DNA from 2 places in the Streptomyces laurentii genome. Region 2 is predicted to be linked to the other one. Evidence: riboswitches for the same ligand, from Rfam matches in the RefSeq annotation. Region 2 holds a riboswitch; the other holds the start of a gene.
The links. A riboswitch is a leader RNA that binds a small molecule or an ion and turns the genes downstream of it on or off. The one in region 2 is predicted to bind glycine.
Positions count from the first base shown of each region.

Region 1: it holds a riboswitch for glycine, as region 2 does, so the genes downstream of both, gcvP (aminomethyl-transferring glycine dehydrogenase) here and gcvT (glycine cleavage system aminomethyltransferase GcvT) in region 2, are expected to answer to the same signal.

Region 1 covers NZ_JBEYHT010000089.1:11,610-18,540, forward strand. The annotation lists gene gcvP (aminomethyl-transferring glycine dehydrogenase) at 1-2,464, opposite strand, end outside; glycine riboswitch at 2,642-2,739, opposite strand; gene ABZ693_RS33675 (PRC-barrel domain-containing protein) at 2,853-3,227, shown strand; gene ABZ693_RS33680 (DNA polymerase IV) at 3,250-4,683, opposite strand; gene ABZ693_RS33685 (MerR family transcriptional regulator) at 4,767-5,390, opposite strand; gene ABZ693_RS33690 (bifunctional nuclease family protein) at 5,609-6,082, opposite strand; gene ftsR (transcriptional regulator FtsR) at 6,136-6,882, opposite strand; gene ABZ693_RS36225 (FHA domain-containing protein) at 6,911-6,931, opposite strand, start outside.
Region 2 covers NZ_JBEYHT010000075.1:26,359-33,289, reverse strand. The annotation lists gene glyA (serine hydroxymethyltransferase) at 1-512, opposite strand, end outside; gene gcvH (glycine cleavage system protein GcvH) at 523-900, opposite strand; gene gcvT (glycine cleavage system aminomethyltransferase GcvT) at 1,068-2,201, opposite strand; glycine riboswitch at 2,259-2,358, opposite strand; glycine riboswitch at 2,359-2,471, opposite strand; gene ABZ693_RS31735 (AAA family ATPase) at 2,664-3,455, shown strand; gene ABZ693_RS31730 (enhanced serine sensitivity protein SseB) at 3,734-4,474, shown strand; gene ABZ693_RS31725 (enhanced serine sensitivity protein SseB C-terminal domain-containing protein) at 4,623-5,438, shown strand; gene ABZ693_RS31720 (ABC transporter permease) at 5,775-6,776, shown strand; gene ABZ693_RS31715 (ABC transporter substrate-binding protein) at 6,906-6,931, shown strand, end outside.

The DNA.
Region 1 (6,931 bases), on a different contig from region 2:
GGCGCAGGTCGACGATGCACTCGTGGGCGACCAGACCGGCCGGGCCGGTGTAGAGCACCGGGTAGTGCGGCTCCAGGCGCTTGGCGATGTAGTTCGCCGCGAGGACGGCGACCTGGGTGGCGTGCTTGAGGCCCTCGCCGCCCATCAGCCGGACGTACGACCAGGAGATCGGCAGGATGCCGGCGGAGCCCCACGGGGCGGCCGAGATCGGGCCGACGCCGGTCTCCGGGCCCGCGGTGGCCTGGAGCGGGTGGTTCGGCAGGTACGGGGCGAGGTGCGCGCGCACGCCGACCGGGCCGACGCCCGGGCCGCCGCCGCCGTGCGGGATGCAGAAGGTCTTGTGCAGGTTGAGGTGCGAGACGTCGCCGCCGAAGTGGCCCGGCTTGGCGAGGCCGACCAGGGCGTTGAGGTTGGCGCCGTCGACGTACACCTGGCCGCCCGCGTCGTGCACCTGGCCGCAGATCTCGGAGACGTGCTCCTCGAAGACACCGTGCGTGGACGGGTAGGTGATCATCAGCACGGCGAGCTCGTCGCGGTGCTGCTCGATCTTGGCGCGCAGGTCCTCGACGTCGACCTCGCCGTCGTCGGCGGTCTTGACGACGACGACCTTCATGCCGGCCATCGTGGCGGAGGCGGCGTTGGTGCCGTGCGCGGAGGACGGGATGAGGCAGACCGTGCGCTGGGTGTCGCCGTTGGCGCGGTGGTAGGCGCGGACGGCGAGCAGGCCGGCCAGCTCGCCCTGGGAGCCGGCGTTCGGCTGGATGGACACCTTGTCGTAGCCGGTGACCTCGGCCAGGCGCTCCTCCAGCTCGGTGATGAGCGTGACGTAGCCCTGGGCCTGGTCGATCGGCACGAAGGGGTGGATCTGGCCGAACTCGGGCCAGGTCACCGGCTCCATCTCGGTGGTCGCGTTCAGCTTCATGGTGCAGGAGCCGAGCGGGATCATGCCGCGGTCGAGCGCGTAGTCGCGGTCGGCGAGCTTGCGCAGGTAGCGCAGCATCGCCGTCTCGGAGCGGTACGCGGCGAAGACCGGGTGGGTCAGGTACGCGTCGGTGCGCAGCGCGTCGGCCGGCAGGGCGTCCTGGGTGTCCTCGTCGAGGGCCTCGATGTCGCCGGTGACGCCGAAGGCGGTCCAGACGGCGGCGAGGTGCTCGCGCGTGGTGGTCTCGTCGCAGGAGACGGAGACGTGGTCGCCGTCGACCCGGTGCAGGTTGACCCCGGCGGCCAGGGCGGCGGCGACGATCTCGTCGGCGCGGCCGGGCACCCGGGCGGTGAGCGTGTCGAAGAAGGCGCCCTGGGTCAGCTGCACGCCGCCGGCCCGCAGGCCGGCCGCGAGGATCGCGGCGTAGCGGTGCGTGCGCTGCGCGATCTGCTTCAGGCCCTCGGGGCCGTGGTAGACGGCGTACATGCCGGCCATGACGGCGAGCAGCACCTGCGCGGTGCAGATGTTACTGGTGGCCTTCTCGCGGCGGATGTGCTGCTCACGGGTCTGCAGCGCCAGGCGGTACGCCTTATTGCCGTCGGCGTCGACGGAGACGCCGACGAGACGGCCGGGCAGCGAGCGGGCGTGCTTGGCCTGGACGGCCATGTAGCCGGCGTGCGGGCCGCCGAAGCCCATCGGGACGCCGAAGCGCTGGGTGGTGCCGACCGCGATGTCGGCGCCGAGGGAGCCGGGCGAGGCGAGCAGGGTCAGCGCGAGCAGGTCGGCGGCGACGGTGACGATCGCGCCGAGCTCGTGGGCCTGGTCGACGACCGGCTTGATGTCCCGGATGGCACCGGAGGCGCCCGGGTACTGCAGGAGCACGCCGAAGACGCCGCGCTCGGCGATCTCGGCCGGGATACCGGCGGAGAGGTCGGCGACGACGACCTCGACACCGGTCGGCTCGGCGCGGGTCCGGATGACGGCGACGGTCTGCGGCAGCGCGTCGGCGTCGACCAGGAAGACACCGTTCTTGACCTTGCCGACACGGCGGGACAGCGCCATGGCCTCGGCGGCCGCGGTGCCCTCGTCGAGCAGCGAGGCGCCGGAGGTCGGCAGGCCGGTCAGGTCGGCGACCATGGTCTGGAAGTTGAGCAGGGCCTCCAGGCGGCCCTGGGAGATCTCCGGCTGGTACGGCGTGTAGGCGGTGTACCAGGCCGGGTTCTCCATCACGTTGCGGAGGATCACCGGCGGGGTGAAGGTGCCGTAGTAGCCGAGGCCGATCATCGGGGTGACGACCTGGTTGCGGTCGGCCAGGGTGCGCAGCTCGGCCAGTACCTCGGCCTCGGTGCGGGCGGCCGGGAGGGCCAGCGCCTCGGTGTTCTTGATGACGTCCGGCACGGCGGCGGCCGTGAGCTCGTCGAGGGATCCGTAACCGACCTGGGCGAGCATCTTGGCCCGCGCCTCGGCGTCGGGTCCGATGTGCCGCTGCTCGAAGGGGATGCCCTGCTCGAGCTCGGAGAGCGGAGTGCGGTTGGCGGTCATGTACGGGGGCCTCCTGGTCGTCACGACCTGCGAGGGGCACCGCGGCGCGGTTGCCCGGACGACCTCCCCCTCTGTCATCTGACCTGAGAGCTTCACCGGCCCGCCTCGCGGAAGACCGGCTTTCACCGTCGGTGAGAGCGGATGCCGTCCGACGTCCGCCCTGCTTTCCAGAGTGACCTCGTCCGCGCGGTACAGGGGCCTGAGAGATTCCGGGGAGGAGTTGCTCCTTCGGCGCCTCCGAATGGTTCTCCGGAGGACTCTCCCGCGTGGGGTCGACAGCCATAACCAGCCTACCAGCGCGGATGCTTCCCCCATCGCTCAAGTGGCCGACATCCGAGATGTGCCCTTTCGTAGTGTTGCAGAGCAGTTGCGACCAGTTGGAGGGACCGTGCAGACCGACATCGATCCGCGCAGCCTGATCGGCCGCAAGGCGTTCGACCGGAACGGGCACAAGATCGGCACTGTGGACGAGGTGTACCTGGACGACGCGACCGGAGTCCCCGAATGGGCCGCCGTACGCACCGGACTCTTCAGCCGGGACGCCTTCGTCCCGCTGGAACCCAGCGAACTGGTGGCGGACGGCCTCCATATCCCCTACGAGCGCACCCTGATCAAGGACGCCCCCGACTTCGGGGTCGGCCGGCATCTCTCCCCCGAACAGGAGCTTCAGCTCTACCGTCACTACAACCTGACCCTGCCCCCCGCGCCCCCGGCCGTCGTGGAGCACGACTTCGGCCGTCTGGCGGGCCAGGAGGAGGCCTGACGGCACACGTCACCCGGCCGGTCTAAGCGGTCGAAACCGTTGCTCCGCCCGGGACGAGCGGGAGCGGATCGGCCGGTTCCAGGTCCGGGTCGCCGACGACGAAGGTGCGGACGCGGCCCGGCGCGGAGCAGGGTTCCTCGAAGCGGACGGTGACCCGCCCGACGCCGCTGCCCTGCACCCAGCCGGGCCCGTACACGGCATGCCGTACGTCGTTGCCGGGCGCCCAGTGCCGCTCCGTGGTCTCCGTGGCCGCGGGCGGCGCGGCGGCCGGCGCCTGGGGCCCCGTCTCCGCGGCCCGTTCCGCCGCCTCCGTACCGGCCTCGGCAACCGCGGTGGCGTCCGCCGCCGCTTCCGCCCCCGCCTCGGCCACGGCCACGGCCTCCGCCTCGGCCTGCGCGAACAGGTCCTCCTGGGTGTAGTCCGCGAGCCCGCTGACACCGACGCCCAGCAGCCGCACCCCGCCCGTGGTGTCCACCAGGTCCAGCAGCCGCGCCGCCGCGTCCCGGACCACCACCGGATCGTCCGTGGGCCCGCGCAGCGTCTCGGAACGGGTCAGCGTGGAGAAGTCGTACCGCCGCACCTTCAGGACGATCGTCCGCCCCGAGTGCCCCGACCCGCGCAGCCGCGCCACGCAGCGCTCGGCCAGCCGCTCGACCTCCAGCCGGATCCGCAGCCGGTCGTGCAGGTCCACGTCGAAGGTGTCCTCCACCGACACCGACTTGGCGTCCCGCTCGGCCACCACCGGCCGGTCGTCACGCCCGAGCGCCATCGCGTACAGCGAGGTGCCGTGCGCCCGCCCCAGGAGCCGTACCAGCTCGTCCTCCCCCGCCTCCACCACCTCGGCGACGGTGCCGATCCCGGCCCGCCGCAGATGCTCGCCGGTGGCCGGGCCGACCCCGGGGATGATCCGTACCGACCGCGGCCCGAGCAGTTCCCGCTCGGTGCCCGGCTCGATCAGCACCAGCCCGTCCGGCTTGGCCTCTTCGGAGGCGATCTTCGCGAGCATCTTGGAGCCGGCCAGGCCGACCGAGCCGGTCAGGCCGGTCGTCGTCAGGATGTCCCGCCGCAGCCGCTCCCCGGCCTCCCGGGCGCCCGCGCTGTCGTCGGCCACGCCCCCGGCCTCCAGGTCGACGAAGGCCTCGTCCAGGCTCAGCGGCTCGACGAGCGGGGAGAGCCGGCCGAGGAGTTCCATGACCTGCCCGCTGATCGCCCGGTAGAAGGCGAAGCGCGGCACCAGGTACGCCGCGTTCGGGGCGAGCCGCCGGGCCTGCCCCATGGGCATCGCCGAATGCACCCCGAAGCGACGCGCCTCGTACGACGCGGTGGCGACCACACCGCGCGGCCCGAGGCCGCCCACGACCACGGGTTTTCCGCGCAGACTGGGCTTCGACGCCTGCTCGGCGGCGGCGAAGAAGGCATCCATGTCGAGATGCAGGATCGTGGGCGCGGCTCTCACGGTTCCGATGCTGCCCTACGCCACTGACAATCGGCTCGTACGCACGTACGGGCCGATGCGGGGGCCGGAGTCGGGGGCAGAGGTCAGACGGCCTTGTCGCGGCGCCGGCGCGCCAGCTCGTCCGCGGGATTGTGCCCGACCAGCGTCTCGCCGGTGTCGACGCGCTCGCCGTGCAGCTGCGAGAGCGCCGCCTCGACGTCCCGCCACACCACGCCCACGGCGATGCCGAAGACGCCCTGCCCGCCCTGGAGCAGGTCGACGACCTCGTCCGGGGACGCGCACTCGTAGACGGTCGCGCCGTCGCTCATCAGCGTCATCCGCTCCAGATCGCGGAAACCGCGGGCCCGCAGATGCTGCACCGCCGCCCGGATGTTCTGGAGCGCGACCCCGGTGTCCAGGAAACGCTTGACGATCTTGAGGACGACGACGTCCCGGAAGCTGTAGAGCCGCTGCGTCCCGGATCCGTACGCGGGCCGCACGCTCGGCTCGACAAGCCCGGTGCGCGCCCAGTAGTCCAGCTGCCGATAGGTGATCCCGGCCGCCGCGCAGGCCGTGGGGCCGCGATAGCCGACGGCGTCCGAGCCGACCGCCGGCCGCGTGTCCGTGTCGGTCCCGAGGCCGCCCACCCTGCTGTGAAGCGGATACGGCCCCGGCTCCCCCAGCGCGTGCCCCCGGAAGCCCTCTGCCGTACCGTCGCCGCTGCTCATCACGCCGACCCTCCGTCCTTGACCTGCCCACACGAAGGTAGGCAGTCACTCGGGGTGCGTCAACGATCGCCACACTCGGCACGCCGAGTGATAATCACCCTGAGAGTGGTTTTGCGTACCGCTCCGCGGGGAAAGGCTACTCGAATGTCCGCGACACTCCCGGGCGGCGGCGCCGCCGGATCCCGTCCGGAACCCGGCTCCTGATCCGTCAGGTCGCCCTACTGGTTGCCGCTTCCGAAGTCCTCGGGCGAGATCTGGTCGAGGAACTCGCGGAACTTCTCCACCTCGTCCTCCTGCTCGTCCGGGATCGCGATGCCCGCGTCGTCCAGCACGCCGTCACTGCCGTAGATGGGCGTGCCGGTGCGCAGCGCCAGCGCTATCGCGTCGGAGGGCCGGGCGCTGACCTCGACGCCGCTGGCGAAGACCAGCTCGGCGTAGAAGACCCCGTCCCGCAGATCCGTGATGCGGACTTCGGTGAGCTCCTGTCCCACGGCTTCCAGCACGTCCTTGAAAAGGTCGTGCGTCAGCGGCCTGGCCGGGGCCATGCCCTGCTGGGCGAAGGCGATCGCGGTCGCCTCACCCGGTCCGATCCAGATGGGGAGGTACCGGTCGCCTCCCACTTCACGCAGGAGCACGATCGGCTGGTTGGAGGGCATTTCCACCCGGACACCCACAACGTCGAGCTCGTTCACACAGCAACCCTAGGCCGTGCCCGACCGGTTTGGGTAGTCGGGACGGTCCGGGGTCACTGCGGGCGGATCCCGAGCGCGGTCTGGACCAGTGCCGCGTGGAGCCGGACCGAGAGGCCGGCGAGCTCCTTGGCGGTGGCCTCCGCGTGGGCTCTGGTCTGGGGGTTGCGGTGCCGCCGCAGCGGCGCCACCCTCGTCTCGATCAGTCCGGCCTCGCGGTCGGCGGCGGCTTTCACGGCCCGCAGATGGCGCGGCTCCAGGCCGAATCTCCCCAGTTCCGCCACGAGTTTGGCGACGGTGACGGTCTCCGCGTCGTACCCGCCGCCGCCTTCGAGCGGGGCGATCAGACCGTACGACTCCCACTCGGCGAGCTCGGCCTCGGTCACCTCCGCCGCGGCGAGGAGCTCGGCCCGGCCCAGACGCGCCGCGGTCGGGCGCTCACCGTCCGTCTCCCAGGACCCGTCGAGCAGGTCCCTGGGCCGGCCCGGGGCGGGCAGCGCGATCTGCTCGCCGCGGGCGAGGGCGTCCAGATGTTCGCGGATCACCCGCAGCGGGAGGTAGTGGTCCCGCTGCATCCGCAGGATCTGGGCGAGCCGCTCCACGTCCTGCGGACTGAACTTGCGGTAGCCGGAGGCCGTCCGCCGGGGCTCCACGAGCCCTTCGGCCTCCAGGAACCTGATCTTGGAAATGGTCACTTCGGGAAACTCGTCGCGCAGCCTCGTCAGCACCGTGCCGATGCTGACGAGACCGTCGCCCGCGGCGGCGGTGCCGAAGCCGGCACCGCCCGACGCTGTACGCACCATGGACCTTCCCTGAAGGTTCTCCGGGGCGTCACATGCCCCGCTGGCTCGC
Region 2 (6,931 bases):
ATGATCACCTTGGGGCGGTGCTCCTTGGCGAGGCGCTCGACCTCGGCCATGTCGACCCGGCCCTGGTCGTCCACGTGGTACGCGACCACGTCGAACTGCTTGCCCGAGAAGTTCAGGCGCATGCCGTGGGTGAGGTGGCCGCCGTGGGCCAGGTCCAGGCCGAGGATCGTGTCGCCCGGCTGGGCGATCGCGAACAGGGCGGCCTGGTTGGCGGACGCGCCGGAGTGCGGCTGCACGTTGGCGTACTCGGCGCCGAACAGCTCCTTGATCCGGTCGATCGCGATCTGCTCGGCCACGTCGACGTGCTCGCAGCCGCCGTAGTAGCGGCGGCCCGGGTAGCCCTCGGCGTACTTGTTGGTGAGGACCGAACCCTGGGCCTCCATGACCGCGACCGGAGCGAAGTTCTCCGAGGCGATCATCTCGAGGGTGTTCTGCTGACGGCGGAGCTCGGCGTCGACGGCGGCGGCGACGTCCGGGTCCAGCTCGTGGAGGGGAGTGTTCAGAAGCGACATCGAGAGATCCTTAGTTGCCGGAGAGCTCGGTGTACTCGGCGGCGGAGAGCAGGTCCTTCGGCTCCTCCGCGACGCGTACCTTGAAGAGCCAGCCACCCTCGAACGGAGCCGAGTTCACCAGGGACGGGTCGTCGACGACGTCCTGGTTCGCGGCGACGACCTCGCCCGTGACCGGGGAGAACAGGTCGCTGACCGACTTGGTCGACTCCAGCTCGCCGCAGGTCTCGCCGGCGGTCACGGTGTCACCGACCTCCGGCAGCTGGGCGTACACGACGTCGCCGAGGGCGTTCGCCGCGAACTCCGTGATGCCGATCGTGGCGACGCCGTCCTCGACGGCCGACAGCCACTCGTGCTCCTTGCTGTAGCGAAGCTCCTGGGGGTTGCTCATGGCGTGATTCTCCTGGATCGGGGGAGTGCGGATGAACGGGGGTCTTACGGGATGAGACGGAAGGTGAGACGAATCACCTCACCGGCGTACGCCGGGGGCGCGGGGCGAAGGCCGGGCGCCCGGTCCGGACGGATGCCCGGACGTACGCGCGCGAGGCGACCCGCGGCCTACTTCTCGCGCTTGTAGAACGGCAGCGCCACGACCTCGTACGGCTCGTGGGTGCCGCGGATGTCGATGCCGACGCCCGCCGTGCCGGCCTGGGCGTGCGCGGCGTCCACGTAGGCCATGGCGATCGGCTTGCCGAGGGTCGGGGACGGGGCGCCGGAGGTGACCTCGCCGACGACCTCGCCGGCCACGACCACGGACATGCCCGCGCGGGGCACCCGGCGGCCCTCGGCGATCAGGCCGACCAGCTTGCGCGGCGGGGCGGCCTCGGCGCGCTCGGCGGCCTTCTCCAGCGCCTCGCGGCCGACGAAACGGCCCTCGTTCGTGGTCTTCTCGAACTTGACGACCCGGCCGAGGCCGGCGTCGAACGGCGTGAGGCCGGTGGTCAGCTCGTGCCCGTACAGCGGCATGCCCGCCTCCAGGCGCAGCGTGTCGCGGCAGGACAGGCCGCACGGGACCAGGCCGGCGTCCGCGCCCGCCTCGGTCAGCGCCTGCCACACGCCCTCGGCGTGCTCCGGCTTCAGGAAGAGCTCGAAGCCGTCCTCGCCGGTGTAGCCGGTACGGGCGATCAGCGCGGGCACGCCGGCGACGGTGCCGGGCAGGCCCGCGTAGTACTTCAGACCGTCCAGGTCGGCGTCGGTGAGCTTGGCCAGGATGCCGGCGGACTCGGGGCCCTGGACGGCGAGCAGGGCGTACGCGTCGCGGTCGTCGCGGACCTCGGCGTCGAAGCCGGCCACGCGCTCGGTCAGCGCGTCGAGCACGACCTGGGCGTTGGAGGCGTTCGCGACGACCATGTACTCGGGGGCCTCGGTCTCGCCGAGGCGGTAGACGATCAGGTCGTCCAGGATGCCGCCGTCCTCACGGCAGATCATCGTGTAGCGGGCGCGGCCGTTGCCCACCGTGGAGATGTTGCCGACCAGCGCGTAGTCGAGGAAGCGCACGGCCTCGGGGCCGGTGACGGTGATCTCTCCCATGTGGGACAGGTCGAACAGGCCGGCCTTGGTGCGGACCGCGGTGTGCTCCTCGCGCTCGCTGCCGTAGCGCAGCGGCATGTCCCAGCCCGCGAAGTCGGTCATGGTCGCGCCGAGCGAGCGATGCGTCGCGTCGAGGGCGGTCAGGCGGGGGGCAGTACTCATGGGTGGCTCCCGGGTCCCAGGCGTGCGGGGCGCACGACGTGCATGACGGTGAGGACATCCTCCCCATCTGTCATGGAACCTGAGAGGTTCACCGAGGACGTCCCCGGCTTGCACCTTGGGTGGGGACGCGACGCCGCGTCCCGCTTTTCAGATCTGCCTCGTCCGCGCGGTACGGGGCCTGAGAGATTCAAGGGAGGTACTTGCTCCTTCGGCGCCCGGCGCACGCGCACGGTGTGTGCGGATGCCCCGGGACTCTCCCGCGCGGATTCGAGCGGCCGGTATGCGGTTGTACGCGCTGGTGGCGCGGGTGCGCGCTCGTGCGAGCGAGTGGCGCGCTCATCATTGCACGGCGGGTCCGCCCGGCAAATCACTTGTGCCCCATTACCATTTCTTTACACTTTGTGGGCAGGGTCCTGGCGGGCCCGATCGGGGTTCCGGCACGCCCGACAGGGGGAGATGGCGATGACGATCCGGCACACCGGACCATATGTGGCGAACACCGGCATACCGGTGCGGCGGGCGGTCGCCGGGGCTCTTCCCGGCGGGGTCGCCGCCCCCGACCAGGCCCGGGACCGGGCCTGCGGCCAACGGCACGACCGGGGGCACGACCGGGGCCGCGGCCAGGCGCGCGAGGCGGTACGGGACAGAGCCCGGGCCCGCACCCGGCGGCGCGGCCGGTTCCTGCGGGACCTGCGCGGGCGCGGCGGGCACGGCCCCCGCGTCCTCACCTTCGCGCGCGGCGACGTCGTGGTGGTCTCCGGGCTGCCCGGCGCCGGCAAGTCCACGCTCATGGGCCGGGTCGCCGGCGGCCGGGCCGTCGACTCCCAGGACACCCGGGAGCGCTGGGAGGCCCGGCTGCCCCGCTTCCTGCCGTACGCCCTCTACCGCCCGTTCGCGCGCCTCGCCCACTACGCCGGGCTCCGCCGCGCCGTGCGGGCCGGCGCCGGGGTGGTCGTCCACGACTGCGGCACCCAGTCCTGGGTGCGCGGCTGGCTCGCCCGCGCGGCCCGCCGGCGCGGCGCCGGCCTGCACCTGATCCTGCTCGACGTCGACCCGGACACCGCCCTGGCGGGCCAGCGGGACCGCGGCCGTACCGTGTCCGGCTACGCCTTCGCCCGGCACCGCCGGGCCGTCGGCCGGCTGGTCCGCACCGCCGAGACGGGCGCCCTGCCGCGCGGCTGCGCGTCGGTCACCCTGCTCGACCGGGAGGCGGCCGACGTCCTGCGGAGGATCGGGTTCCAGGACATCGCGTGACGAAGCCCGCACCCCTTCCTGCCCCGGCGGCCCCGGCGCGCCGTTAAGGTGCTGACGCACCGTGTGTTCGAAACGGCCGGGGCGGCCGGGACCGTCCGGGCGTGCGGCGGGAGACGGGGGACGGATCCCCCGACGACCGCCGGACCGTCGTCCGGCGTCTCTCCGGCGTCTCTTCGGCGCCCGGAACCGCCCGGCGGAAGCCGGACCGGCCGGGGGCGAGGGCGGTGCGCTGGAGACCGGATGGAAGCCGCGAAGGCGAGAAGGGGACGACGAGCAGCGTGGACGTGACGTGGCCGGGCAACGAACTCGAGGAAGTACTGGCCGCCTCGCTCGGCAACCCCGCCGCGGGCGGCCGCCTGGTCGAGGTGCTCGGCCGCAGCTCCGTCTGGGTGCCGCTGCCCAACGGCGGCGGCCCCGACAGCGCCGACCTCGACCTGCCCACCCTGGAGCTGGACGGCGCCGCCTACGTGCCCGTCTTCAGCTCCGAACAGGAGTTCCGCGCCTGCGTCGGCGACCACATGTCGTACACCGTCGCCCCCGCCCGTGACTTCGCCCGCGGCCTGCCCCCGCAGCTCGGCCTCGCCGTGAACCCAGGCGGCACCGTCGGCGTCCCACTGCCCCCGCCCGCCGTCGCCGAGCTGTGCCGGACCGGCCGCACCGAGCTGGACGGGCCGGCCAACGGCGGCCGGGTCCGCCTGTTCGAGCCCGACTGGCAGGACGATCCGGTGGACTTCCTGGCCGCCGCCGCCGCCGAGTTCGAGGCCACCGGCGTCGTGACCTCCGCCCGCCGTGCCCTCGCCAGCGTCGAGGGCACCGAACCGGCCCTGTTCGTCGGCGTGCTGCTCGTCGACGGCCTCGACCCCGACCTGGCGGTCCCGCTGGAGGCCCTCGGGCGCGCCCTCGGCCGGGTCGAGGTCGCCTGGCCGGTCAACCTCGTCCTGCTGGACGTGGCCCAGGACCCGGTCGGCGACTGGATGCTGGAGAAGGTGCGCCCCTTCTTCCAGCGCGCCGCCGTGTGACGGACCCCCGCTCTAAGCTGAACTCATTCACGCCGCACGGATCGAGGCCCGACCGGGCGATTCCGTACGGCCGCAAGGACGACATGGTCGGCGACGTCAGTGACGCCGACACCACCGACAGCACGGACAAGAGGGGCGGGGACCGAGGGTGAGCGCGTCAGGCACCGCTGCCGCCGGACAGGTCGAGCACATGCTGCGGCAGGTGACACCGGGGCGTCACGACGCCTACGAGCAGCTGCTGCACGCCCTGGCCGGCTCCGAGGTCTGGATGCTGCTCTGGCAGGGCACCCCCGGAGCGCAGGACGCCCAGTACGGGAACATGGAGGTCGACGGCTTCGGCTACGCGCCCTGCGTCACCTCCGCGCAGGAGCTCGCCGCCTCCGGCTGGACCCGCGCCCACGAACGGGTCGGCGGTCTGGAGATCGCCCGCTCCCTGTTCCCCGACCGCTGGGGCATCTGGCTCAACCCGCACGCCCCCGGCGGCGGCGTCGGCATCCCGTGGGCCGACCTGCGGCGCGTCGCCACCGGTCTGGACCGGATGCCGGCCGGACCGCTGCGGCTGTCCGAACCGTCCCTGGAGATCCCGCAGTTCTACGCCCTGCTGTCACAGAACGCCCATCACACCTCGGCCGTCCGCTCGCTGCGCCGCGCCTGGGTGCAGCCCGCGCTCGGCTCCCCGTACCTCGCCATCGGTCTGGACCTGTACGACTCCTCGCCGGGCGCGGTCGAGGCCGCGCGGGCGATGATGCACCAGACGGTCGGCGCCGTCCCCGACGGACTCCCGGTCTCCACGGTCGCCATGTCCGATCCGTACGATCCGGTCGCCTTGTGGCTGCACGCGCACGCCCGTCCGTTCTACGACCGTGACGCGCACGCCGCACCAGCCGCTCCGCTCACTCCCGGTTACGGCTATCCGCCGGCCGGTCCCGCGCGCGGCGCGTCCGCCGCCCCGCACGTGTACTGACAGCCCCGCCGAATCGTCCGTTTCCACCCCTCCTGTCGCCCCAATTGACGCCTGCCACAACCTGGTTGGGGTAGTTGTCCGATCTGGTCGAATAGTGTCCGAGATGGTCCGCTGAAGTGATCGGAACGTTCGGATAACGGAAGGCAACGAACCGCATCACGGTTACGCAACCATTCCCCGCCAGGTCTGGCGGGTGATCGCGGGCCCATTGAAGACTCCCCGGAACACCGGGTGTTCGGTCGCTTTCGCGCCCATACCCAGCAGTTGTTCCACCATGCCGCTACCCGCGGCGGTCAAGGGCCGGCGACCCGGCGGCCGAGAGGGGTCCTCACCACGATGACGGCACCACAGCAGGAGACGCGTGCGGCCGAGCAGGCCGACGCCGTCGACGCCGTCCCCGGCGCGGCGGCCAAGGCCATCGAAGGCCGTTCCCTCTGGCAGATCGCGTGGTCGCGGCTCAAGAAGGACAAACTCGCGCTCGCGGGCGCCTGTGTCGTCGTCTTCCTGATCCTCGTCGCGCTTCTCGCCCCGGTGATCGTGAGCCTGCTCGGCCACCCGCCGGACGAGTTCCACGAGGACCAGATCGACCCGCTGTTCGGCACCCCGATCGGCAGCTGGGGCGGCATCAACTCGGAGTTCCTGCTGGGAGTCGAGCCGGTCAACGGCCGCGACGTGTTCAGCCGGATCGTCTACGGCGCGCAGATCTCGCTCCTCGTCGCCTTCCTGGCGGCCGTGTTCGCGGTCTTCCTCGGCACCGTCCTCGGCATCGTCGCCGGCTACTTCGGCGGCTGGATCGACGCGGCGCTCAGCCGGGTCATGGACGTCATGCTGGCCTTCCCGCAGCTGCTGTTCACCATCGCCCTGGTCTCCGTGCTGCCCAACGAGCTGCTGGGGCTGACCGGTTCGGGCGTCCGCATCGCGGCCCTCGTCGTGGTGATCGGCTTCTTCGGCTGGCCGTACGTCGGCCGTATCGTCCGCGGTCAGACGCTGTCGCTGCGCAACCGCGAGTACGTGGAGGCCGCCCAGAGCCTGGGCGCCGGCCGGCTCTACATCCTGCGCCGCGAGCTGCTGCCCAACCTGATCGCCCCGATCACCGTCTACGCGACGCTGATGATCCCCACCAACATCCTCACCGAAGCGGCGCTGAGCTTCCTCGGCGCGGGCGTGAAGCCGCCCACCGCCTCCTGGGGACAGATGCTGTCCAAGGCCGTCACCACCTACGAGTCGGATCCGCTGTTCATGGTGATCCCCGGCCTCGCGATCTTCATCACCGTTCTGGCGTTCAACCTCTTCGGCGACGGCGTGCGCGACGCGCTCGACCCGAAGGGCTCCCGCTGACCGTTCGCCGACGCGCCGACCGGCGCGGCACCACGCAAGCCCCGCCCCTGCCGTTGCGACAGGGGGATCCTTCCTCGGCGGACCGACCCGAAAGGCCCCGCCCCTAACCCGGAGGTTGCCGGACTCATGATGAACACCTCTTCCAGGCGCAGAAT